3 regions of the Mesorhizobium waitakense genome follow, and region 1 is predicted to be linked to each of the others. Evidence: riboswitches for the same ligand, from Rfam matches in the RefSeq annotation. Region 1 holds a riboswitch; each other region holds the start of a gene.

Region 1 (5,002 bases):
CGGCAGCGCACTACCTAAGTGATTGAAAAATCACAACGGAGGAATGGCCGAGCGGTTTAAGGCACCGGTCTTGAAAACCGTTGCTGGTAGAGGAACAAACGGCAGAAATCCGGTATCAGACGAGGATTGAAACCTACAAAATATCACGAAAATATCACATCTGGAGCGATGGCCGAGTGGTTTAAGGCAGAAGTCTTGAAAACTTCCGTACCGGGAACGGTACCGTGGGTTCGAATCCCACTCGCTCCGCCAATGCTCTTACGGGGGACGATCTAGACATCGCAGCCTGCCATACCGACATGTGACCGGTCGGACCATCCTGCCCCGATATGGGCTAGTGCGCTGCCCTTTCACGGCGGTAACAGGGGTTCGATTCCCCTTGGGCGTACCAGTAATTTCAATACATTAGCTGTGATCCCTGATCTGCGGTCCCGATAAGGGACCCGAAATGCGCTGCAGCTTTGGTGTGCTCAGCATGAACAAACCGACTCCTTGATCTGAGGTATTGGCATCCTGCTTCGTGCCAAACGATCCCGCGCGTCTTCTGCCATCTGGCTCCAACCGATGTTCCTCCCTTACACCCATGACTCGACGACACGGGGTAAGTCGTCCGCATGACGCTCAAGGCGTTGGGTCATGCCCTTTGCGGTCATCAGACGCTCGCGCAGCGGGATCAGGTAAGGGGACGTAATGAAATCGTCCGGTGACTGCGACGGGATCGTGTTGCCCTCGCGGGTGATGTGGAAAAGCTTGGCAGCGAAGCAGGTTGGGAAGTCTGCCGGGTGTTCAAAGACGATCCACATCGGGAAAGGGTAGGCGTCGTCGGGCGTCGGCTCAGCCCTTGCCCAGCCGTGGAAATCGAATCCGAGCCGACTGGCCTCACCGTCGTAAAAGCGGGCTTGCTCCTCAGTCTGCCAGGCGCTGACCATCGGCTGCAGGCCCGCGAGGTGGTCAGCCTTGCTGTGGCACGCGAAGAGGTAACGCTCGCCGAGGAAGACGCACTTGCGGAACACCATGCCGGAGATGGTCGCCTCGATCACTTCGGGCTTGAAGCTGTCGGTCATCGCGGCCCGCCTTTGGCCCGAAGCATGTTCGTCAGATACCCCGCGATCATTAGCGCATCGGCCACAGTCGTCGGTGCCGGCATGTCCAGAGCGGCTAGCCGGTTGCGGTCATCGCTGAACGCTGCCACCACCCAGCATCTTCCGTCCTCGACCAGATGGCCTTTAAGCCCCTCGTCATTGATCACAATCGACCAGCCGTCGATCGCCGGCCTCACCCACGCCGAGCGGCCCTCGCCCTCGTACCGCAGGGCGAACCCCGCAGCGCGGAACAGTTTGCCTTCCTCACTGGCATTGGCCCCCTCGACCATAATGTCCCAGAATTGCAGGAAACTGGTCATGGCGCCACCTTTCGACATACCCTCGCAGCAGCAGCTGCGAGCCTGGCCCGCTGCTTCTCAATAGCCGCGGCGTGGTTGGCAGTGGGAGCGATACCGGCGTTGGCCGCATGGTAGCCGTAGCTGCGCGCGCAATGGCGACCGCAGAAGTGCGGATCCCGATAGCTCTCGCCGTCCCAGAGCTTCGCCCAGTCGATCCAGCATTCGACATCCTGCCGCCAGCGCACCTCGACGGCGATCCTGCCGGTCAGGCGCTCGACCTCCGTGACGCTGTCGGGGAAGTTGTTGACGTAGGTGTTCTCGCCGTAGCGGCGCACGTAGGGCGGCGCTTCGCCGAACGAGGCGTAGGTGAACCGGCGATGGATGGTGGCGCCGCAATTGCGGCACAGCGGCCTGATCACAAGGGGGCGCTCGCCGCTGACTTTCGCACCGCGGCGCAGCATCACGCACCCTCCACGATAGCGATTGGCAGCCGCAGGTCGATCAGCCGCGCCTGGAGCAGCGAGATGGTGAGCTTGTCCTTGGCATCGACCCATCGGCTCTCGTCGTTGGAGACGTCGCCGTTGCAGAAGATGAGGTGCGGCTCGCCACTCCCGCGCCGGAGCTTCGGGCCAAGGTCGAGCTTCTTCAGCAACCGATAGGCACGCGCGCAAGGGCCACTCTCCAGGTCGAAGCCGGTCTCCCAGAGCCGTCCGTCCATTTCATCGTCGTAATCATCAGGGGTGATCCCGTGCTCCTCCTCGATGGCCTCGGTCTCGGACCGGGCGTGGTGGCCGATGCCCTCGCTGACGAAGAACTCGCGCCAGGTCGGCGGCGGAGGGCAGAAGCTCCACTGCCCGACGGTCAGGAGGTATCCCTGCTCGCCGTTCTCGTACCAGCAGATCGTCTCGGCCACCTGCGGTGGGGAAGCCAGCAGTGGTCGATCGGTTCGTCCAACGAACGCCTCCGCATCCTTGACGAACGCCGCCGTGAGCAAACTGCCCGCTCCAATCAGAAAACCACGTCGTGAAAGCATAAAAACCTCCAGGGTTGACACACGCATCTGGAGGGTTGGCGACCTGCTGTTGCCCGTTCTGGGCCACATCGTCGTTGCCACCTTTGCCGGTCAGGCTGGTTGGCGGGGCCGAAGCCCTCTCTGGATGCAAAAGGAGAACTACCGCGCGGGGCCTCGCCCTTCAAGCACCCATGGTGTGGTGCGGGCAACATGGCTGCCAGCCGCAAGCTATTGGCGGCGTGGGGCAAGTCGGCATTCCCGTCCGTCACCACATCGCTGTCATCGCTGGCCGAGGGAATGGTCCCAGGCCGACCGTGAGGGAAACCCCGATGATGAGAGTCATGAAAAGATACACCCCCAACCCCCTAAGAACGATCGCCTATATGAAACGCATCGCATTGGCGCTGCTTGCCGGCGCGTGCCTTGTCACGTCCGCCCATGCTGGCGGCGACGGCTACACTGGTCGCGTTGTCAAGTGGAAGGCCGTCGGGTGGTACGACATTGCAGCGCTGCCCGATGACAAGTCGTGCTCCGCCACCGCCAAATTTGACGGCGGCACGTCGATGATCATCATCGGCACGCCAACGCAATTCATGCTAACGCTTGCCGACAATCGGTGGGCAGGCACCTTCCTCAAGGGCCAGGCCTATGCGCCGACCATCGAACTCGACAACAAGTGGAAAAACCTCGCCGCCACATCGACGTTCAACGGCTCCATCACCATCGACGACATGGGTAAGGGTATGGTTTCCGCCTTCATGGAAGCCGACGCACTGGGTATCAGCATGAATGGTGGCGAGCGCATGGCCGTACTCGACCTGAAATACACACGCTCGATGATGAACGAGCTAGCAAACTGCACCGTCGCCATGTCGACCGGCAACGTCGAGACGTCGAGCTTCTAACCCCTGGCTCCCAATTTCAGCGGCCATGCTGATCGGCATGGCTGTGCTGTGCATCATCGCGGGAACGTTGATCGTTCGCAGCTAGCGCTATTCATTTCATTCCCCCTCAGACCTGTCGCATGAAGGCTATGACCCCTGATCGTTTTCGCGAGTGCCTTGCCGTGCTGCACTGGTCGCAGCGCGGCCTAGCGGAGATCCTGCGCTGCGACGACCGCCTGGTGCGGCGCTGGGCCCAGGGTAGCGAGCCCGTGCCGGAGTCGATAGCCCGCTGGATTGAAAAGCTGACGAACTCGCATGAGGCGTCGCCACCACCAATGGCGCCAGCGCCCTGATCAGCGCGCTACAACCTTCTACATGCACCCGGCGGATGCAGCCGCAGTTGCACCGTCCCCGCGTTCCTCGCGGCGACGGATGTTTCGCCGCTTGAGGCCGGCGGCGCTAGAATGCTGCCTTTATAATAACGGAGCCTGCGCCGCCCGCGCCTTGCCAGCCAGAGAGTGATTTGCGCTGAGCCGCCAAAGGCTCACGAAGCGTTAATCGTGCGTCGTGATAGTGGGCGACTGTGGCCGACCAGAATGAGACTGTTTTCCGACGACTCACAGCGGCGCCGACCGCAGCGGGCTTGGCCACGCGCCTCGCCGTAGCTGAACTCAATCGTCGCGGCATCGATCCGGCCCCTTTGCTCGCCCGCGCCGGACTGTCAGCGGTCGCCCCCGATCACGACGGTCGGATCGATGTCAGGTCGCAGATCGAATTCCTCGAGCAGGCTTCGCGCACCCTCGGCGACGACTTCCTCGGCCTGAACCTGGCCGAGCAATTCGATCTGCGCGAACTCGGCATGCTCTACTACGTCGCCGCCTCGTCGCATTGCCTCGGCGATGCTCTACGCCGCCTCGAACGGTACGCCCAGGCGGCGAATCATGCGTTGATCTTGCGGCTGCACAAGGGCTCGACCTTCCGGCTCGCGCTTTCCTATGCAGGCGTGCCGCGGCACCTCGACCGACACCAAATGGAGTCCTTCGCACTGACGCTCGTCCGGCTCTGCCGGCAACTCGTCGGCCACAGGATTTCTCCGCTGGTCGCGAACTTCGTCCACCAGCGCTCGGGCGATCTGCGCCGTGCGCGGAACCTGCTGGGCTGCGACGTCAACTTTGGCGCCGACTCGGACGAGTTGATATTCGACCCTGCGCTGCTGGACCGGACGCTGGTGGCCGCCGATCCATTCCTGAACCGGCTGATGGTCGAGAATTGCGAGCAGGCGATGGCGGCCCGGCCCACCAACGTGGGCCCGTTCCGCACGATAGTCGAGAACACCATCGCGCCGCTCCTGCCCCACGCCGAGGCGAGCGCGAAGAAGGTGGCCGGCAGCCTCGGGCTGAGCGAGAGGACGTTCGCACGCCGCCTCGCGGCAGAAGGGCTCAGCTTCGGGGCCATTCTGGATGATCTCCGGCGTGATCTCGCCATTCGCCACCTGGAGGAGCCGGGCCTGCAAATCTCCCAGATCGCGTGGCTGCTGGGCTTCCATCAGCCAAGCGCCTTCAGTCATGCCGCGCGGCGCTGGACCGGCAAGACTCCGTCCCAGTACCGGCGTGGCTTGTCATCGTCCTAGCGGATCCTAAGCGTGGGGTGCCGTCGCTGCAGGCGGTGTGTTGCACGCCGCTGCCAACCGCTTGCGGTCAACCGCCACTACCCTAGAGGGCAATG
Region 2 (5,002 bases), on a different contig from region 1:
CGGGGTTGAGTTCGGGCTGGTCGCCGACGACACCTGGACCGCGCACCTCCTCGACCCGGCCGGTGCCGTCGGTGATGTGCCAATAGCGCGACAACAACTGCACGAACTCATCCGACTGGTTGTCGATCGTTATCTGATAGCCCCAGACATAGCGGTTCTCCGACGGATCCGAGCGGTCCTCCAGATAGAACGGCCTGACCTGCACTTCGATGTTGCGCGTCACGGCGCGGTACATAAGCGGCTCCAAAACAATCCAGGTCGAACTGTCCTCGCTCCGAGCGAGCAGGTCAACGTGCGCGTCTTGTCGCGCCCGGCCTGAAAGGCAGGTGCCGACAAAGAATGTCATTTAAGTGACACATGACAATGGTGGTGTGCACGAAGCGGGCGACTCGGCGCTCTGTCGAACTATTGAAAACGGCCATCACGCGGGCCGTCTTTTCTGGAGTGGCCAGGTCTCGATGGAACTCACCCTCATAGCCGCCTCGCTTTCGATCGCTCTCATCCTTTCAAACCTCGCCAGCATCCTGCTCGCCGCTTCGCGTCTGAAGCGGCACCGCACCATCGCGCCGCCGGCCGGCAAGCCACTGCCGGTGTCGATTATCGTGCCATCTCGTGGTGTCGGGCCGTTCACGCAGGAGACGCTGGAGCGCGCCCTCTCGCTCGACTGGCCGCGCTACGAACTGGTCTTCTGCGTCGCCCATGCCGACGATCCGGTGGTCAGGCTGATCCGTGCCGCCATCGCCCGTTCTCCCAAGGTGCCGGCGCGGCTGCTGATCGGCGACGACCGCATCAGCGCCAACCCGAAACTCAACAATTGCGTCAAGGGTTGGGAGGCGGCGCGCCACGATTGGGTTGTCCTGGCCGATTCCAACGTGTTGATGCCGAGAGACTACGTCCAGCACCTGATGGCTGCATGGCGGCCGGACACCGGCCTTGTCTGCTCGACGCCGATCGGCTCGCGGCCCGCTGGCTTCTGGGCCGAGGTCGAGTGCGCTTTCCTCAACACGCTGCAGGCGCGCTGGCAATATGCCGGCGAGGCGCTTGGCCTCGGCTTTGCCCAGGGCAAGAGCATGCTCTGGAACAAGCCGATGCTCGACGCCAGTGGCGGCATCCGTGCGCTCGCCGCCGAGATCGCCGAGGACGCTGCCGCGACCAAGCTGGTCAATGGCCTTGGCCTGCGCGTCAATCTCGTCGCCGCGCCCTTCGAGCAACCGCTCGGCCGGCGCACCTTTGACGAGATCTGGTCGCGTCAGGCCCGTTGGGCGCGCCTGCGCCGCGTCACCTTCCCATGGTTTTTCGCACCCGAAATCCTGACCGGGGCAGTGGTGCCGCTGGCACTCGCGCTGTTGGCGGCGGCAAGCGCCGGCCTCAGCCTCTCGGCAACCGCCATTGCCGTGCTGGCGGCCTTCTACCTTCCGGAGTGCGCCCTGGCCTGGTCCAAGGGCTGGTACCTGTCGCCGCGCATGGTCGCGGCGATCATGATGCGCGACCTGATCCTGCCGGCGATGTGGGCGCGCGGCTGGCTGGGTGGCGCCGTCGACTGGCGCGGCAACGCGATGACCATCGGCACCAAGGCAGCCGAGCTGGAAGAGACGCCGTCCGGCGCCTGATAGCCAAAGGCTTCTTACTTTGCCGACTTCAGCGCCTGTTCGATGTCTTCCAGAAGATCGTCGGTATCCTCCAGGCCGACCGACAGCCTGAGCGTGCCCGGCCCGATGCCGAGTTCGGCACGCGCCTCGTCGCTCAGATTCTTGTGCGTAGTCGTCGCCGGATGGGTGATCAGGCTCTTGGCATCGCCAAGATTGTTGGAGATCAGCACGATGTCGAGCGCGTTCTGCAAGGCGAAGGCCGCCTGCTTGCCTCCCTTGACGTCCAGGCAGATCAGCGTCGAGCCGCCCGACATCTGCTTCTTGACGATGGCCGCCTGTGGGTGGTCAGCACGGCCGGGATAGATGACGCGGGCGATTTCGGGCCGCTCGGCCAGGAAATCCGCGATCCTGCCGGCGCTTTCCGTTTGCTGGCGCACGCGCAGCGGCAGCGTCTCCAGCCCCTTCAGCAGCGTCCAGGCATTGAACGGCGACAGGCTGGGGCCGGTGTGGCGGAAATAGTCGTGCAGGTTCTCGTCGATCCACTTCTTGTCCGACAGGATGACGCCGCCGAGACAGCGGCCCTGGCCGTCAATATGCTTGGTCGCCGAGTAGACGACGATGTGCGCACCGAGCTGCAGCGGCTTCTGCTGCAGGGGCGTGGCAAAGACATTGTCGACGATCAGCCGCGCACCGATCGAATTGGCAAGCGCGGCAACCGCGGCGATGTCGACCACTTCCAGCGTTGGGTTGGTCGGGCTTTCCAGGAAGAACAGCTTGGTGTTCGGCTTGACCGCTTTTTCCCAGTTGGCGATGTCGGTGCCGTCGACCAGCGTCGCCTCGATGCCATATTTCGGCGCCAGCGTCTCGACCACCCAGCGGCAGGAGCCGAACAGCGCGCGTGCTGCCACGATATGATCGCCGGCCTTGGCGCTGCACAACAGCGAGGCCGTCACCGCGGCCATGCCGGATGCGGTGGCGCGCGCGTCCTCGGCGCCTTCGAGCGCGCACATGCGCTTTTCGAACATGTCGACGGTCGGGTTGGCGTAGCGCGAGTAGATGAATCCCGGCTCCTCCCCCTTGAAGCGGGCTTCGGCGGCCTGCGCCGTTTCGTAGACATAGCCCTGGGTCAGGTACATCGCCTCGGAGGTTTCGCCGAAACCGGAACGCAGGGTTCCGCTATGCACGAGTGTCGTTTGAGGCTTCCAGTTACGCTTCTTGGTGCTCATCGCTTTTGTTCCAGACACAAAAAAACCGGCCGCGAAAGTCGCAACCGGTCCATACGGCCTTGCGGCCCGACGGTCCTTTAGCGACTTGTTTAACGTGGCTGCAAGCCGACCGGCCAAATCACCACGGGATAACGACCCTTTAGACCCGCGCCACGCTTGCGTCAATTGCCGGCTTGATTAAGAGGTTTGTACCAAGCAGGTTCCGCAGCAGTGTTCCACGGTTTTGCGGCAAGAACCTGCGAACAGAAAATCGCCTGGCCTAGGAGTGGAGCCTTGCGGCAGACAGGCATTCTTCCCGATCAGGACATTTCGGCGCTGTTCCGGTCCGGCGCGCTGAAGTCGGCGCGCGCGTTCGATGCCGATCAGATCCAGCCGGCGAGCCTGGATCTACGGCTCGGCGACAAGGCCTGGCGGGTGCGGGCCTCGTTCCTGCCGGGTCCCAACCACAAGGTTTCGGAAAAGCTCGACCGGTTGCAGCTGCACGAGATCAATCTCGCAGAGGGGGCGGTGCTGGAGACCGGCTGCGTCTATATCGTGCCCTTGCTTGAAAGCCTGGCATTGCCGGCGGACATTTCGGCCTCGGCCAATCCGAAGAGTTCGACCGGGCGGCTCGACATCTTCACCCGCGTCATGACCGATCGCGGCCACGAGTTCGACAAGATCGCCGCCGGCTATCACGGCCCACTCTATCTCGAGGTCAGCCCGCGCACCTTTCCGATCGTCGTGCGTACCGGTTCGCGTCTGTCCCAGATCCGTTTCCGCACCGGCAATGCACTGCTCTCGGAAGCCGAGCTGCATGACCTGCATCGCGCCGAGATGCTGGTCGCAACCGAGCCGCCGAACATTTCCGGCGGCGGCATCGCACTGTCGATCGATCTCAACGGCGATCAGAACGGCCTGGTCGGCTATCGCGGCAAGCATCACACCGGTCTCGTCGATGTCGACAAGCGCGCGGCACAAGAGGTCGTCGACTTCTGGGAGCCGATCCACAAGAGCGGCGCCGGCGAACTGGTGCTCGATCCCGATGAATTCTACATCCTCGTCAGCCAGGAAGCGGTGCATGTGCCGCCGCTCTACGCCGCCGAGATGACACCGTTCGATCCGCTGGTCGGCGAGTTCCGCGTCCACTATGCCGGCTTCTTCGATCCGGGTTTCGGCCATTTGGCGTCCGGCGGCACCGGCAGTCGCGCAGTGCTCGAAGTGCGCAGCCACGAAGTGCCGTTCATCCTCGACCATGGCCAGATCGTCGGCCGGCTGGTCTACGAGCATATGCTGAAGCGGCCGCAGGCGCTCTACGGCACCGATCTCGGCTCCAACTACCAGGCGCAAGGCCTGAAGCTGTCCAAGCATTTCCGCCCAGCGCGCTGAACCCAATTCCCGTCGGGCAATACACTTGCCTGCGCTGGCTCGTCATGCTTGGCTGGCTTTCTGGTCGCCAAGCTGGCGGCGTTCAAGGGGAACCAAGAAAATGCGGATTTCAAAATGGATCATATCGGCAGCAGGTGCTGCCGTGTTGCTGATGGCGGCCGGCTCTCTGTCGGCGCAGGCTGCTGAGAAACTGAAGATCGGTACCGAGGGTGCCTATCCGCCGTTCAACACCATCACCCCGGACGGCAATGTTGTTGGCTTCGATATCGACATCGCCAATGCGCTGTGCGCGCAGATGAAGGTCGAGTGCGAGATCGTCACCCAGGACTGGGACGGCATCATCCCCGCCCTGCAGGCCAAGAAATTCGATGCCATCATCGCCTCGATGAGCATCACCGAGGAGCGCAAGAAGCAGGTCTCCTTCACCAACAAATACTATACGACTCCGCTCGCGCTGGTGGCGCCGAAGGATACCGAACTCACCTCGACCGAACCGGCAGCGCTTGCCGGCAAAACGGTCGGCGCTCAGGCTTCGACCACGCAGGCCGACTATGCCCAGAATGTCTACGGCAAGGCTGGCGCGGAGGCGAAACTCTACCCGACCCAGGAAGAGGCGATCACCGATCTGACGAACGGCCGTCTCGATGCCGTCATCTCTGACAAGTTCGTGCTGGTGGACTGGTTGAAGAAGGCAAGTGAAGGCTGTTGCAAGCTGGTCGGCGACGTCAAGGGTACGGAGACCCAGGCCGGCATTGCCGTTCGCCTGGAAGACACCGCGCTACGCGACAAGCTCAATGCGGCAATAGACGCCATCGTTGC
Region 3 (5,002 bases), on a different contig from region 1:
GCTTCGGCGGCAGGCTGGGCGCGCCGGACCGGGCCGAGACGCTGGCGATGATGAAAAGCCACTGGCCAGCAGGCTGAAGAACCGATCTATGCCTTCGCCGGGTGCTCGACCGCCTGACGGCCGAAATCGGGGACGTCGATGTCCTGGCCGGCCTCGATGATCGAGCGGCGCACAGCGCGGGTGCGGGTGAACAGGTCGAACAGCTTTTCGCCGTCGCCCCAGCGGATCGCCCGCTGCAGCGACGCCAGATCTTCCGAGAACCGCGCCAGCATTTCAAGAATGGCGTCCTTGTTGTGCAGGCAGACGTCGCGCCACATGGTCGGATCCGAGGCGGCGAGACGGGTGAAATCGCGAAAACCTGAAGCCGAATATTTGATCACTTCGGACTTTGTCACCGACTGCAGATCGTCGGCGGTGCCGACGATGTTGTAGGCGATGATATGCGGCAGGTGCGAGACGATGGCCAGCGTCATGTCGTGATGCTGCGGGTCCATGGTGTCGATGTTGGCGCCGCAACGGCGCCAGAATTCCGACAGCCTCTCCAGCGCATCCGGGTCGGTGTCGGGCAGCGGGGTGAAGATGCACCAGCGATTGTCGAACAGGTCGGCGAAACCGGCATCGGGGCCGGATTTTTCCGTGCCCGCCAGGGGGTGGCCCGGAATGAAATGCACGCCATCAGGCACATAGGGCTGCATCTGCGCAATCACCGATGCCTTGGTCGAGCCGACATCGGTGAGGATCGCACCCTGCTTCAGTGCCGGCGCGATTTCCTCGGCCACAGCGCCCGACGAGCCGACCGGCACCGAGACGATGACCAGATCGGCATCGCGGACCGCTTCCTTCGCATCAGTGGAGTAGGAGGAGCCGAGCCCAAGCTCTTGCGCCCGCGCCAATGTCGCGGCACTGCGGGTCGAGATGGCGACGTGACGGGCGAGGCCCTCGCGACGGATGACGCGGGCCAGTGACGAGCCGATCAGGCCGATGCCGACCAGCGCGATCTTTTCAAACATCGGTGATGTCATGGTGTTCTAGCTTTTCAGGAATGTCGTGAGAGCAGCGACAACGCCGCGATTGGCCTCTTCGGTGCCGACGGTCATGCGCAGTGCGTTGGGAAAGCCGTAGCCGGAAACGCGCCGCAGGATATAGCCCCGCGCCGTCAGATAATCGTCCGCCGCGGCAGCCGAATGGTTCTGGTCGTCGGGAAAATGGATCAGGATGAAATTGCCGACGCTTGGCGTCACCCGCAGCCCGAGCTTGCCAAACTCCCCGTTCAGCCATGTGAGCCAGGTTTCGTTGTGCATCACGCTGCGTTGGACGTGGTCGCGGTCACGGATAGCGGCGATGCCGGCCTCGATCGCCGTCGCATTGACGTTGAAAGGGCCACGCACACGATTGATGGCGTCGACGATGTGCATTGGAGCGTACATCCAGCCTATCCGCGCCCCGCCCAGGCCAATCTTGGAGAAGGTGCGGGTCATCACCACGTTCTCGGCGCCGCCGACCAGTTCGATGCCGGCTTCATAGTCGTTGCGGCGGACATATTCGGCGTAAGCCGCGTCGAGCACCAGAAGCACATTTCTAGGCAGGCCGGCATGCAGGCGGCGCACTTCCTGGAACGGCACATAGGTGCCGGTCGGGTTGTTGGGATTGGCAAGGAATATGATTTTCGTGCGCGGCGTGACGGCGGCCAGCATCGCATCGATGTCGGCACGCTCATCGGTCTCCTTGACCGCGACCGGAGTTGCGCCGGCCGACTGGATGTAGATCTTGTAGACCATGAAGGCGTGTTCGGTGAAAATCGCCTCGTCGCCGGGAGCGAGATAGGTCTGCGCCAGAAGGCCGAGAATTTCGTCGGAGCCGTTGGAACAGATGATGTTCTGCGCGTTGAGACCATGCACCTCGGCGATCGCCTCACGCAGCCGCCTGGCGGTGCCATCGGGATAGACGTCGAGCTTCGCAGCAATCTCCCGCGCGGCCTCGATCGCCTTCGGCGACGGACCCAGCGGGTTCTCGTTCGACGACAGCTTGTAGACCTTGGCGACGCCGGCGGGCGCCGTGCTCTTGCCCGGCACATAGGCGTCGATGTCCATGATGCCCGCGCGCGGGGTTGGACGTGCCTTGTCCGGTGTCTGGCTCATGTTGCAAAATCCGTCGAGAACGCTTCCGTCTGGAAGCCGCAGCGGAAATACAAGCCACGGCCCGCAATGTCGAGAGGTGGCAGCCTCCGGACCGCGGCTGGCGGTTGACGCCGGCGCCCCACAGTCCTAGAAGAGGTGCGAAATTCCGTGGTGATTTGGCCGGTCGGCTTGCAGCCACGTTAAACAACTTGCTAAAGGGCCGTTTGCATCCTGTAACCGGCTTTGCGACGGCAATGCCGGTTTTTTGTTGTCCGCGCCGGCCGGACACCGCATCGGCATCGATTTTCGAAACGCACGGTGCGTGGATTCAAAGTGTGAGATGGATGCAATGGCCGCTCTGCGCGCTGGAAAAACCAACAACGAGGCTGATCAACCGTCGAGCCCGGTTCTGCGTTTTGGGCCCGACAAGCCGCTCAAACTCGATGCAGGCACGCTGCTGTCGCCGTTCCAGATCGCCTACCAGACCTACGGCACGCTGAACGACGCCCGTTCCAACGCCATCCTCGTCTGCCATGCGCTGACGGGCGACCAGCATGTCGGCAGCACCAATCCGGTGACCGGCAAGCCGGGCTGGTGGGAAGTGCTGATCGGCCCCGGCAAGATCATCGATACCAACCGTTTCTTCGTCATCTGCTCCAACGTCATCGGGGGCTGCCTGGGCTCGACCGGCCCGGCCTCGACCAATCCCGCCACCGGCAAGCCCTATGGGCTCGACCTGCCGATCATCACCATCCGCGACATGGTGCGCGCCCAGCAGATGCTGATCGACCATTTCGGCATCGAAAAACTGTTTTGCGTCCTCGGCGGCTCGATGGGCGGCATGCAGGTGCTGGAATGGGCGTCCAGCTATCCGGAGCGCGTCTTCTCGGCTCTGCCGATTGCCACCGGCGCGCGCCATTCCTCGCAGAACATCGCCTTCCATGAGGTCGGCCGGCAGGCCGTGATGGCGGATCCGGACTGGCATGGCGGCAAATATTTCGAGCACGGCAAGCGCCCGGAAAAGGGCTTGGCGGTGGCGCGCATGGCCGCCCACATCACCTATCTGTCGGAGGCTGCCCTGCATCGGAAGTTCGGCCGCAATCTGCAGGATCGCGAGGCGCTCACCTTCGGCTTCGACGCCGACTTCCAGATCGAGAGCTATCTGCGCCACCAGGGCATGACCTTCGTCGATCGCTTCGATGCCAATTCCTATCTCTACATGACGCGGTCGATGGATTATTTCGACCTTGCCGCCGACCATGGCGGCCGGCTGGCGGATGCGTTCGCCGGCACGAAAACCCGCTTCTGCCTGGTGTCCTTCACCTCGGACTGGCTGTTCCCGACCGAAGAGAGCCGCTCGATCGTTCATGCGCTCAACGCCGCCGGCGCGTCGGTATCTTTCGTCGAGATCGAGACAGATCGCGGCCACGACGCCTTCCTGCTCGACGAGCCGGAACTGTTTGCCGCCATCAATGGCTTCATCGGCTCCGCGGCACGGGCGCGAGGACTCGCATCATGAACGTCACCCGCAACCAGCGCGTCGACCTCGAAGTCGTCGCTAACCTCATCCCGCCACAGTCGCGCGTGCTCGACGTCGGTTCAGGCGATGGCTCGCTGCTCGAATTGCTGCAGGACACCAAGCAGGTCGACGGCCGCGGCCTTGAACTGTCGCAGCGTGGCGTCAACGAATGCGTGGCGCGCGGCTTGAGCGTCATCCAGGGCGATGCCGACAAGGATCTCGAGTTCTATCCCGACAAGGGCTTTGACTTCGTCGTCCTGTCGCAGACCCTGCAGGCCACCCGCAACCCGAAGCTGGTTCTCAAGGAACTGCTCAGGATCGGCAATCGCGCCATCGTGTCCTTCCCCAATTTCGGCCATTGGCGGGTCCGCATGTCGCTGTTCCTCAATGGCCGCATGCCGGTGACCACGGACCTGCCCTATTCCTGGTACGACACGCCCAACATCCATTTCTGCACCATCCGCGACTTCGTCAATCTGTGCGACGAGCTTGGCGCTACCGTGGAAAAAGCAACCGCGCTCGACGCCAATGGCCAGAAGATCGGCCTGTCGATGCCATGGTGGTTCTGGAACTTCTTCGGCCAGCAGGCGGTGTTCTTGCTGAAACGGTAATCCCGCCGCGCCATTGTCGACTTCACGCCTGGTCAAGGACATCCGTGGCCTTATGCGGATGCTCAACGCCATCAACGAAGATCACGTCGGCTTCCGAGTTGTCGGTCCGCAACGTCAGTATCGCCTGATAGGCGGCCGAGTTGTACCATCCGCGCACGTGTTGCCTGTCGGGAAATTCGATGATGATCAGGTGGCCCTGCCAATCGTTTTCGATGACCTCGACGTCGCCGCCATGGACCAGAAAACGACCGCCGAAAGGGGCCAGCGTGGCATCGATCTTCTGCAGATATTCGACGATCTGCGGACCCATCCGGGCTTGGCGCATATGGGCAACGGCGTAAGCAGTCATGACAGTACTCCCTCTGGGACCGAAGCCGACCAGCCGGCCTCGCGACGGCAATCTGCCCAAACACCGGCCGCGATGCGATTACGTCTGACGTAGTAGAATGCATTCGGATCATAGACGCGTCATTCATCGCAAGGGCGATTCGCAAGCATAGCGCGCGGCAATAGTGTTGCAGTTGAAGCGCTAGATACTGGAATTCGTCGTTTCACGCGCATTGAGCAGCATCCCGGTGGGGCGACAGGTACGTCTGTTTTTTGTAGCGTCGTGGCCAATACGGGGGATATGGAAGGGGGAGTCCGATCCATTTGACCGTCCTAAAGATCGAAAGACCTGGCAGGAAGCGTATTTTTTCGCTGGAAATGGCTGACGCAGTATGACCGGGAAGACAGAGCACGCTCCTCTCATCACG

Evidence for each region. Region 1 has a riboswitch for S-adenosylmethionine ahead of AC07FD_RS16000 (hypothetical protein). Riboswitches for the same ligand answer to the same signal wherever they lie in the genome.
Region 2: linked by a shared signal. The riboswitch ahead of AC07FD_RS20330 (O-succinylhomoserine sulfhydrylase) and the one ahead of AC07FD_RS16000 (hypothetical protein) in region 1 are both predicted to bind S-adenosylmethionine.
Region 3: linked by a shared signal. The riboswitch ahead of metX (homoserine O-acetyltransferase MetX) and the one ahead of AC07FD_RS16000 (hypothetical protein) in region 1 are both predicted to bind S-adenosylmethionine.

The regions. Positions count from the first base shown of each region.
Region 1 is NZ_JBWKME010000069.1:7,073-12,074, forward strand. Features, by position in the region: tRNA gene AC07FD_RS15980 (tRNA-Ser) at 163-252, shown strand; gene AC07FD_RS15985 (hypothetical protein) at 576-1,064, opposite strand; gene AC07FD_RS15990 (hypothetical protein) at 1,061-1,402, opposite strand; gene AC07FD_RS15995 (hypothetical protein) at 1,399-1,842, opposite strand; gene AC07FD_RS16000 (hypothetical protein) at 1,842-2,414, opposite strand; SAM-I-IV-variant riboswitch at 2,450-2,547, opposite strand; gene AC07FD_RS16005 (hypothetical protein) at 2,735-3,298, shown strand; gene AC07FD_RS16010 (helix-turn-helix domain-containing protein) at 3,418-3,630, shown strand; gene AC07FD_RS16015 (AraC family transcriptional regulator) at 3,921-4,907, shown strand.
Region 2 is NZ_JBWKME010000094.1:58,063-63,064, reverse strand. Features, by position in the region: gene apaG (Co2+/Mg2+ efflux protein ApaG) at 1-235, opposite strand, end outside; gene AC07FD_RS20335 (ceramide glucosyltransferase) at 459-1,610, shown strand; gene AC07FD_RS20330 (O-succinylhomoserine sulfhydrylase) at 1,625-2,815, opposite strand; SAM riboswitch at 2,873-2,950, opposite strand; gene AC07FD_RS20325 (2'-deoxycytidine 5'-triphosphate deaminase) at 3,089-4,183, shown strand; gene AC07FD_RS20320 (ABC transporter substrate-binding protein) at 4,284-5,002, shown strand, end outside.
Region 3 is NZ_JBWKME010000204.1:52,819-57,820, forward strand. Features, by position in the region: gene AC07FD_RS37350 (sugar kinase) at 1-77, shown strand, start outside; gene AC07FD_RS37355 (prephenate/arogenate dehydrogenase family protein) at 87-1,022, opposite strand; gene hisC (histidinol-phosphate transaminase) at 1,029-2,138, opposite strand; SAM riboswitch at 2,276-2,353, shown strand; gene metX (homoserine O-acetyltransferase MetX) at 2,467-3,636, shown strand; gene metW (methionine biosynthesis protein MetW) at 3,633-4,247, shown strand; gene AC07FD_RS37375 (DUF1330 domain-containing protein) at 4,270-4,596, opposite strand; gene AC07FD_RS37380 (glycosyltransferase family 2 protein) at 4,967-5,002, shown strand, end outside.